One region of the Amycolatopsis sp. NPDC000009 genome, then DNA from elsewhere that is predicted to be linked to it. Evidence: riboswitches for the same ligand, from Rfam matches in the RefSeq annotation. Region 1 holds a riboswitch; the other holds the start of a gene.

The links. A riboswitch is a leader RNA that binds a small molecule or an ion and turns the genes downstream of it on or off. The one in region 1 is predicted to bind cobalamin.
Region 2: another riboswitch for cobalamin. It lies ahead of metE (5-methyltetrahydropteroyltriglutamate--homocysteine S-methyltransferase); the one in region 1 lies ahead of ACZ3HL_RS32860 (prenyltransferase/squalene oxidase repeat-containing protein).

The regions. Positions count from the first base shown of each region.
Region 1 covers NZ_JBVHDI010000016.1:180,410-184,815, forward strand. Annotated here, with positions in the region: gene ACZ3HL_RS32855 (hypothetical protein) at 1-1,494, opposite strand, end outside; cobalamin riboswitch at 1,562-1,676, opposite strand; cobalamin riboswitch at 1,763-1,889, shown strand; gene ACZ3HL_RS32860 (prenyltransferase/squalene oxidase repeat-containing protein) at 1,922-2,926, shown strand; gene ACZ3HL_RS32865 (helix-turn-helix transcriptional regulator) at 2,965-4,406, opposite strand, start outside.
Region 2 covers NZ_JBVHDI010000018.1:126,709-131,114, forward strand. Annotated here, with positions in the region: gene metE (5-methyltetrahydropteroyltriglutamate--homocysteine S-methyltransferase) at 1-1,660, opposite strand, end outside; cobalamin riboswitch at 1,762-1,984, opposite strand; gene ACZ3HL_RS34365 (ribonucleotide-diphosphate reductase subunit beta) at 2,261-3,337, opposite strand; gene ACZ3HL_RS34370 (ribonucleoside-diphosphate reductase subunit alpha) at 3,405-4,406, opposite strand, start outside.

The DNA of each region.
Region 1 (4,406 bases):
GACCGCGTCCGGCTGCTGGTCCAGCGCTCGCAGGGCCAGCACCAGGTCGGCGGTGGCGTCGTAGTCGACGTAGGTCTTGCCGTCCTCGGTCACCTCGACGTGGTCGCCGCCGGCGAGCCGGTTCGCCAGGTAGGCGGCGAGGCGGGCGGCCGGTGTCGCCGTGTCCGGGGTGGCGATCGCCGTCCCAGCCCTCACCTGGACACCGGCGGGCGTGCCCGCCTTCCTGGGTTTGGGCGGCGGTGTCACCGAGGTCGTGATGGTGGTCGTCGTGGGAGCCGGTGCGCCGCTGGTCGGCGGCGGACTGTCACCCTTCGCGAGCGCGTAGAAGCCGACCTGCGCCAACCCGAGCGAAGCCTGGGCACCCGCGCGGATCCAGGTGTCGAGCCCACTGATCCCCGAGGTGCGCGCGGCCTCGTAGGCGGCGGGATTGTAGGCGATCGCGCCGAGCTCACCCGCGAGCTTGGTACCGGCGTCGGCGGCGGCGTTCGCCTGCGCGGATTTGAGGTACCGCACGCCCTTGTCCACCGCCGCGTCCGCGCCGCCGGCGTCGGCGAGTGCCTGGACGATCAGGCCGGTGCTGTTGGTGTTCGGCGCTTCGGTGCTGACGCCACCACCCCAGCCGCCACCGGCGCTCTGGTTCGCCTTGAGCCACGAGACGGTCTTGGCGATCGGGGCGTCGAGTCCGGTCGCGCCCGCCTTCCTTGCGGCCAGCAGCGCCGAGAGCCCGAGACCGGTGGCGTCGCCGTCCGACGGCGACAGGTCGAGCGGTTTCCCCTCGTCGCAGGTCGAGATCTTGCGGCCGTCCGGCGTGACGTGGTCACCGGTCTCGTTCGTCGGGATGTAGTTGAAGACGAGGCGGAAGTAGCCATCGGAACATTGCTGGGCCAGCAACCTGTCGATGGCGATCCGGTCGTTCTCGCCCGCCGCGGCGAGCCCGATGACGCCGAGCGCCTGGCCGAACAGGTTCGCGTCGTTGTTCACCGGGCCGGTGATCTCCGGATCTTTGGTGTAGTCGCTGATCCTGCCCTTGTCGGGGCCCTTGCGCACGATCGCGGCGTGGGTCTCGGCGATCAGGTCGTATCCGTCGACGTTTCGCGGGTCCCGGCCGGAGACCTGGGTGGCGACCAGCATCTTGGCCAGCGAACCGCCGACGACGACCTTGTCGAATCCAGGTGCGGGAACAAGCTTTTCCCAGGTGAAGTAGTCGCTCGCGTGGCCTTCGTCGTCGAGGAACTTCATGATCGGCTCGGCCTTGGCGCCGTCGCCCGACGCGTACAGAGCGAAGAGCACGTCGAGCATCAGGCCGTGGTCGGGCAGTTCGCCGCCGAAGGGGTTCTCGATCGTGCCGTCCGGCTTCAGCTTCGTCGCGAGCCAACGGGAATTCGCCTGCGCGGCACCGGGGTCGTTCGCGGCGGTGGCCGTTCCGGTGAGCAGCGCGGCGACCACGCCGACACTGACGGCGAACGCCGTCGCGGCCAGATACCCGCGGCGCATGACTCCTCCTTGCGGCGTGACGGAGGACGGCGCGGGACGCCGCGGTCACCCCTGTTTATCGCGACAGTGGTTCGTTCATCCGCCCGTTCGGTATCCCGGCTCGCCCTGGTGAAGGGCCTACGGTTGCGCGACAGCGCCGGATTTCGACCGGCTTCCCCGTCACGGGCGGCGGTGTTCTGTTGTCGAGCCAGCCGAGGTTAACACCCGATCACCTCCGGCAGGCACCGCTGACCAGGTCGGTCACCAGGATCACACCGGCCTTTGCGCTCGGCGGTAGTCTTCGGTTCGTCCGATTCAGCGCGGTCGTGGGGGAAGTCCGGTGAGAGTCCGGCGCTGTCCCGCAACGGTGTGCCCTCCAGGCGAGCCCGGTCACCCACGTCGCGCGGTGTCACCGACTCCTGTCGTGGAAGTGCGGGAAAGGGTTCTCATGAGACGTTTGGTTTTCGCTGTCGCCATGCTGTGCGGCATCGGATTGGTCGCCGCTCCGGCGGCGGCCGCGGCCACCCACAACAAGGCGGACGCGGCCGCGGGCTGGCTCGCGAGGCAGCTGACCGACGGGGAGAGGTTCGAGGCCGACTTCGGCGGCCAGAAGTTCCCCGACCAGGGTTTGACGATCGACGCGATCTTCGCGTTCGCCGCGGCCGGGGTGTCGGACGCGAACGCGGGCAAGGCGATCGCGTGGCTGGCGAAACCGGAGATCACCACGGGTTACGTCGGCGGTGGCACGGAGGCGTACGCGGGCGCGCACGCCAAGCTGCTCCTCGCCGCGCAGATCCGCGGCAAGGACCCGGCGTCGTTCGGCGGCGTCGACCTGAAGGCGGGGCTGCTCTCGCTGCTCACGCCGTCCGGCCGGTTCTCCGACCGGTCCGAATACGGCGACTACTCCAACGCCCTCTCGCAGTCGCTCGCCCTGCTGGCGCTGGACCGCATCGGCGACGTGCCGGCGCAGGCCGTGGCGTTCCTCGCGGGCAGCCAGTGCCCCGACGGCGGTTTCCCGCAGAACTTCGGCGAAGCGACGTGCACGAGCGACGTCGACGCGACCGCGACGGTCGTCCAGGCCCTGCGCGCCACCGGTGACGCGGTGAACGCCGCCGAGGGCACCTCCTGGCTGGTCACCAAGCAGCACCCGAACGGCGGCTTCGGTTTCGGCACCAACGCGCCGAACGCCAACAGCACCGGCCTCGCCGCTCAGGCGCTGGCCGGGCATCGCCCCGCCGCAGCCGTCAAGGCGCGGGGATTCCTGCGGTCGCTGCAGACCGGCTGCGCCGGCGCCGAGCCGGACCGCGGCGCGATCGCCTACGACGCCACCGGCCCGAACCCGTCGACCGCCCCGCGCGCGACCGCGCAGGCGATCCTCGGGCTGGCCAGGGTTCCGTTGAGCGACCTGCACGGCGGCGGACGTCCGCAGGCCCCGGTCCTGGCCTGCGCGTGACGAGACCTCGTGAGTGGTAAGGACGGTTCTAACCGTCCTTACCACTCACGAGCAGTTCGCTCCCCGGCGGTGACGCGGCGCGCGAGCTCCACGCGGGACCGCACCCCCAGTGCCGTGAAGATGTTCCGCAGGTGGTGATCCACCGTGCGATGGCTGATCACCAGCCGCCGCGCGATCTCCTTGTTCGTCTCCCCCGCCGCCACCAGCCGGGTGATGGCGTCCTGCTGCGGGGTGAGCCCGGCGAGCGAACGGTGCGGCGAGTCGACGGTCTCGCCGGTCGCCCGCAGCCCGGCCCTCGCCCGTTCGGCGAAGCGGGCGGCGCCGACGTTTTCGAAGCCCCGCAAGGCATCGCGGAACTGGTCGCGGGCATCGCGGGTCCGGCGGCGCCTTCGCAGCAGAGTGGCGTACGCGAACCGGGTCCTGGCGAGTTCCATCGCGCCGCCCGCCCGCCGGTGCGCTTCGATGGCCAGCCGGAATCGCCGTTCCGCGGTCTCCGGATCCGGCGCGGTCAGCGCGTGACAGCGGTGGCTCAGCGCGAGCCAGCAGGGTTCCGCGCCCGCGAGGGTCCAGCGGTCGAACACCTCCAGCGCGGCCGGCGCGCGTTCGGGCCGCCCGGAACAGACGGCCGCTTCGACGAGCTGCGGCGTGGCCAGCACCCGGATCACCGGCTGGTCGCCGGACACACCCGAGGCGAGATCTTCGAGCCTGCTCAACGCGTCGTCGGGCCGGTCTTCGGCCAGGTCCAGACAGGCGTTCGCCCACGCGGCGACCGCGGCGGGCCTGCCGAGGCCGCGTTCGGCGATCCCCTCGGCCGCCTCGTCCAGCTCCGGTACGCGGTCACCGAGCAGGGCGGCGGCCAAGCCCAGCAACGTCAGATGCTCCATCCGCAGGTTGTGCGGTGCGCGCAGCCCGTCGCGGGACGCCGCCCGCGCACAGGGGAGGCGGTCGAGCGCGATGGCCGAGAGCGACAGGTAGATCAGCGCCCACGGCAGCTCGGCGTGCCGTTTGCCGAGGCGCGCGCGGCTCACGGCCGCTGCCGCGTATTCGTGCGCCCGTTCGGCATGCCCGCGGGCGAAGGCCGCTTCGGCCGCCCAGACGGCCCCGGCGACGTCCGAGCCCGCCATCCCCTTGGCGACGGCGTCCGTCAAGGGAGCGACGGCGTCCTCGTGACGGCCGGCGTAAACCGAGGTCAGACCGTGGAAATGCGCGGAGGCCAGCTCGTCGCCCGCCGGGACGGTCCGGGCGAGGGCCCGGTAGCCGCTCAGGTCACCACCGAGCCTCCGCGCCTCACCCGCCAGCAGGAGCGCGCCCGCCGGATCGGGCAGCAGTTCCGCCGCCGCGCCCAGTTCGTGGGTGGCGACGGCGGGATCGCCGTCACGCAGCTCGATCTCCCCGTGCAGCAACGCCACCGCACCCGGTTCGGTGTCTACTTTGGACAGCAGTAGGCGCGCCCAGCCCGGTCTGCCCGCCTGCCAGGCCG
Region 2 (4,406 bases), on a different contig from region 1:
GCATGCCCTTGACGGGTTTGCCGGTCAGACTCTGCGCGTAGCGCGCCCACGCGACGGTCATCGGCTCCGGGCGAGAGACGTCGCCGTACAGGATCGGCGGCCGGACGCAGCGCGAACCGTAGGACTGCACCCAGCCGAAGTCGGTGGCCGCGAACCCGGCCAGCCGTTCGGCGAAGTACTGCACCATGTCGTTGCGCTCGGGCTCGCCGTGCACCAGCACGTCCAGGCCGAGGTCCTCCTGCAGCCGGATGACGCGCTCGATCTCCGCCTTCATCGCGGCCTCGTAGCCCGTGTCGTCCAGCGAACCCGCCTTGTGCGCTGCGCGCGCCTTGCGGACTTCGGTGGTCTGCGGGAACGAGCCGATCGTCGTGCTCGGCAACGGCGGCAGCCCCAGCGCCGCCTGCTGTGCCTCCGCGCGCCGGGCGTAGGGGGAGCGGACGGTGTCCTCCGGCCGCAGTGCCTCCAGCCGGGCGCGCACTCCGGAGTCGGCGAGATCGGCCGCCGCCGCGCGATCCGCGGCCGCGGCACGGGCGGCGGAGAGGTCGACTCCCTCTTCTTTCAGCGCTCGTCCGAGCAGCACGACCTCGTCGACCTTCTGCTTGGCGAAGGCGAGCCAGCCCTTCAGACGCGGGTGAAGTCCGTCCTCCCGCTCGACGTCGTAGGGCACGTGCAGCAGCGAGCAGGACGTCGACACGCTGACCGACCGCGCGGTGCCCAGCAGAGTCGCCGCCCGGCTGAGCGCGCGAGCCGGATCCGTGCGCCAGACGTTGCGCCCGTCCACGACACCGGCGAGAACCTCCTTGTCCCGCAGGGCGGGCTCGGCGGCGACGGCGTCCACAAAGGACTCATCGGTGACCAGGTCGACGGCGATCGCGTCGATCGGGGAGCGGGCGAGCACGCCCAAGCCGCGACCGAGGCCACCGAAGTACCCGGCGACCAGGATCTTGGGTCGCGCGGTCTCCTTCGCGAGCCGGTGGTAGGCGCGGATGAGCGCGTTGAGCTCGCGCTCGGTGCGGTCGGCGGCGAAGGCGGGCTCGTCGAACTGGACCCATTCGACGCCTTCGTCGTGCAGACGGCGCAGCAGCTCGACGTAGCCGTCGAGGAGGTTGTCGAGCAGGTCCAGCGGGCGGAAGCCTTCCGGGGCGGTCTCCGACGGCTTCGCGAGCAGCAGGAACGTCACCGGTCCGACCAGCACCGGCCGGGTCTCGACGCCGATCGCGCGAGCCTCGCGGTACTCGTCGAGCGGTTTGGTGCCGGTGAGCGAGAACGTCGTGTCCGGGCCGAGTTCGGGGACGATGTAGTGGTAGTTCGTGTCGAACCACTTCGTCATCTCCATCGCCGGCGCGTCCTGCACCCCGCGCGCGGCGGCGAAGTAGGTATCGAGCGGCGAGAGACCGAGTGCCGTGAAGCGCTCCGGCAGCGCTCCGAACAGCTCGGCGGTGTCGAGCACCTGGTCGTAGTGGGAGAAGGTGTTGGAGGGGACGGAATCCAGCCCCGCGTCCTTGAGTTCGCGCCAGGCCCGCGTGCGCAGCGCGCGGCCGGTGGCCAGCAGCTCGGCCTCGTCGATCTTGCCCGCCCAGTAGCGTTCGAGCGAACGCTTGAGTTCCCGGTCCGGTCCGATGCGGGGGTAGCCCAGCACTGTCGTGCCGATTTCGGTCACAGCTCTCTCCTCGCGAGCTTGTCGTGAGAGCCCGGAGCGCGCGCAGGAGTGACCGCCGTTCGGTCGTGCCCATCCCACGAGGCCCGGACTCACGCACGCCGTCGGCGCGCGTACCACGGGCAGGTCTTCGGACTCGTGGGCGACTCGCTCGTTCCTACCGGCCGTCGCTTCCCGGGGCGCCATGTCCCAGTGCTTTACCGTGTCTCACACGGTGACGGCTTTCGTTCCCACATACCGCTGCGGGGCAGTCCCGGATTCGCACCGGGTTCCCTGTTACCTCGACCGGCCGGGGAGGCCGGGCGAACCAGTAGCACCCCGGAGCGTACCGAGACGCGCTAGTGGCCCGCTGGACATGTGACGAACCGGACGCCACGCGTGATCAGACGGACGACACGCGTGATTGAACGGACGACTCGCGTGATCGAACGGCGAACTCTCGTGATCGGGGGCGTAACTCGCGTGTTCGGAGACGGAACACGCCGGGCGGAGGCCGCCCGGCGTGTCGTCCGTCTGATCACGCGAGTTCGCCGCTCAATCACGCGAGTTACGCGTCTGATCACGCGAGTTCGCGATTCGAGCACGCGAGTCGCGTGTGCGGGGTCAGTCCCAGTCGAGGGCGCCGCCCGACTGGTACTCGATGACGCGGGTCTCGAAGAAGTTCTTCTCCTTCTTGAGGTCCATCGCCTCCGACATCCACGGGAACGGGTTCTCCGTCTCGCCGAAGATCGGCGCGAGACCGATCTGCTGCGCCCGCCGGTCGGTGATGAAGTGCATGTACTGCTCGATCAGCTCGGCCGAGAGCCCGAGCATGCCGCGCGGCATGGTGTCACGGGCGTAGGCGACCTCGAGCTCGCACGCCTCGGTGAGCATGGTGCGGACCTCGGCCTGGAACTCCTCGGTCCACAGGTGCGGGTTCTCGATCTTGATCTGGTTGATGCAGTCGATGCCGAAGTTCAGGTGGATCGACTCGTCGCGCAGGATGTACTGGTACTGCTCGGCGATGCCGACCATCTTGTTCCGGCGGCCGAGCGAGAGGATCTGCGCGAAGCCGGTGTAGAACCACATGCCCTCGAAGATCACGTAGAACGCGACGAGGTCACGCAGGAAGTTCTGGTCGGCTTCCGGGGTGCCGGTCTCGAAGTCCGGGTTCTCCAGGTTCTGCGTGTACTTCAGTGCCCACGCGTCCTTGTCCGAAATGGACGGGACCTCGCGGTACATGTTGAACAGCTCGCCCTCGACCAGGCCGAGGCTCTCGCAGATGTACTGGAAGGTGTGCGTGTGCACGGCTTCCTCGAACGCCTGGCGCAGCAGGTACTGGCGGCATTCGGGGTTGGTGATCTGCCGGTACACCGCGAGCACGATGTTGTTGGCCACCAGCGATTCCGCGGTGGCGAAGAAGCCGAGGTTGCGCTTGAGCATGGTGCGCTCGTCCTCGGTGAGGCCGTCGGGCGACTTCCACAGCGCGATGTCGGCCTGCATGGCGACCTCGGTCGGCATCCAGTGGTTGTTGCAGCCGGCGAGGTACTTCTCCCACGCCCAGGTGTACTTCATCGGCAGCAGCTGGTTGACGTCGGCGCGGGCGTTGATCATCCGCTTGTCGTCGACGTTGATCCGGGCGGCGCCGACTTCGATCTCACCGAGGCCGGTGGCGTCGGTGGCGGGGTCAAAGGTGGTCATAGAGGCTCCAAGAGGCGTCGTGAGTGGTAAGGACGGTTAGAACCGCCCTTACCACTCACGAGGATGTTTACTGGCAGGCTTCGCAGTCGGGGTCGTCGATCCGGCAGGCCGCGCCGTCGGTGGCGACGAAGTCGACGTCCGAGACCTTCGGCATCTCCTTCGGCTCCGGCTTGGCGGCCGGGGCGGTCACCGGGACGGCCGGGACCGCGGCGGAAGCCGACGGGGCGGGCGAAGCGGCGGGAGCCGGGGCCGGAGCGGCGGCGGGCTTGGGTGTGGCCGGAGCCGGGGTGGCCGAGACGGCGTTCAGCTTGCCGTCAGTGCCGCGCAGGGTGCTCTTCTCCACGTGCGTCGCGGACCGCGCCCGCAGGTAGTACGTGGTCTTGAGGCCCTTGTGCCAGGCGTAGCGGTACAGCTCGTCGAGCTTGCGGCCGCTGGGCGCCGCGATGTACAGGTTCAGCGACTGCGCCTGGTCGATCCACTTCTGCCGACGCGAGCCGGCGTCCACCAGCCACTTGGACTCGATCTCGAACGCGGTCGCGTACAGCGCCTTCAGGTCGTCCGGCACGCGGTCGATCTGGCCGAGGCTGCCGTCGAAGTACTTCAGGTCCGACACCATGACCTCGTCCCACAGCCCGCGCTCCTTGAGCGAGCGGACCAGGTGCGGGTTCACCACGGTGAAGTCGCCGGACATGTTCGACTTGACGAACAGGTTCTGGAACAGCGGCTCGATCGACTGCCCGACCCCGCAGATGTTGGAGATCGTCGCGGTCGGCGCGATCGCCATCACGTTGGAGTTGCGCATACCGACGGTCTTGACCCGCTCGCGCAGCGGCGCCCAGTCCAAAGTGGACGAGGTGTCGACGTCGAGCGCGTCGCCCTGGCGGGCGTCGATCAGCAGCTGCATGGAGTCGATCGGCAGGATTCCCTTGCTCCACAAGGAACCCTCGAACGTCTGGTACTGGCCGCGTTCCTCCGCGAGGTCGGTCGAGGCCGAGATCGCGTAGTAGCTGATGTGCTCCATGCTCGTGTCCGCGAACTGGACCGCCTCGTCCGAGGACAGCGGGACACC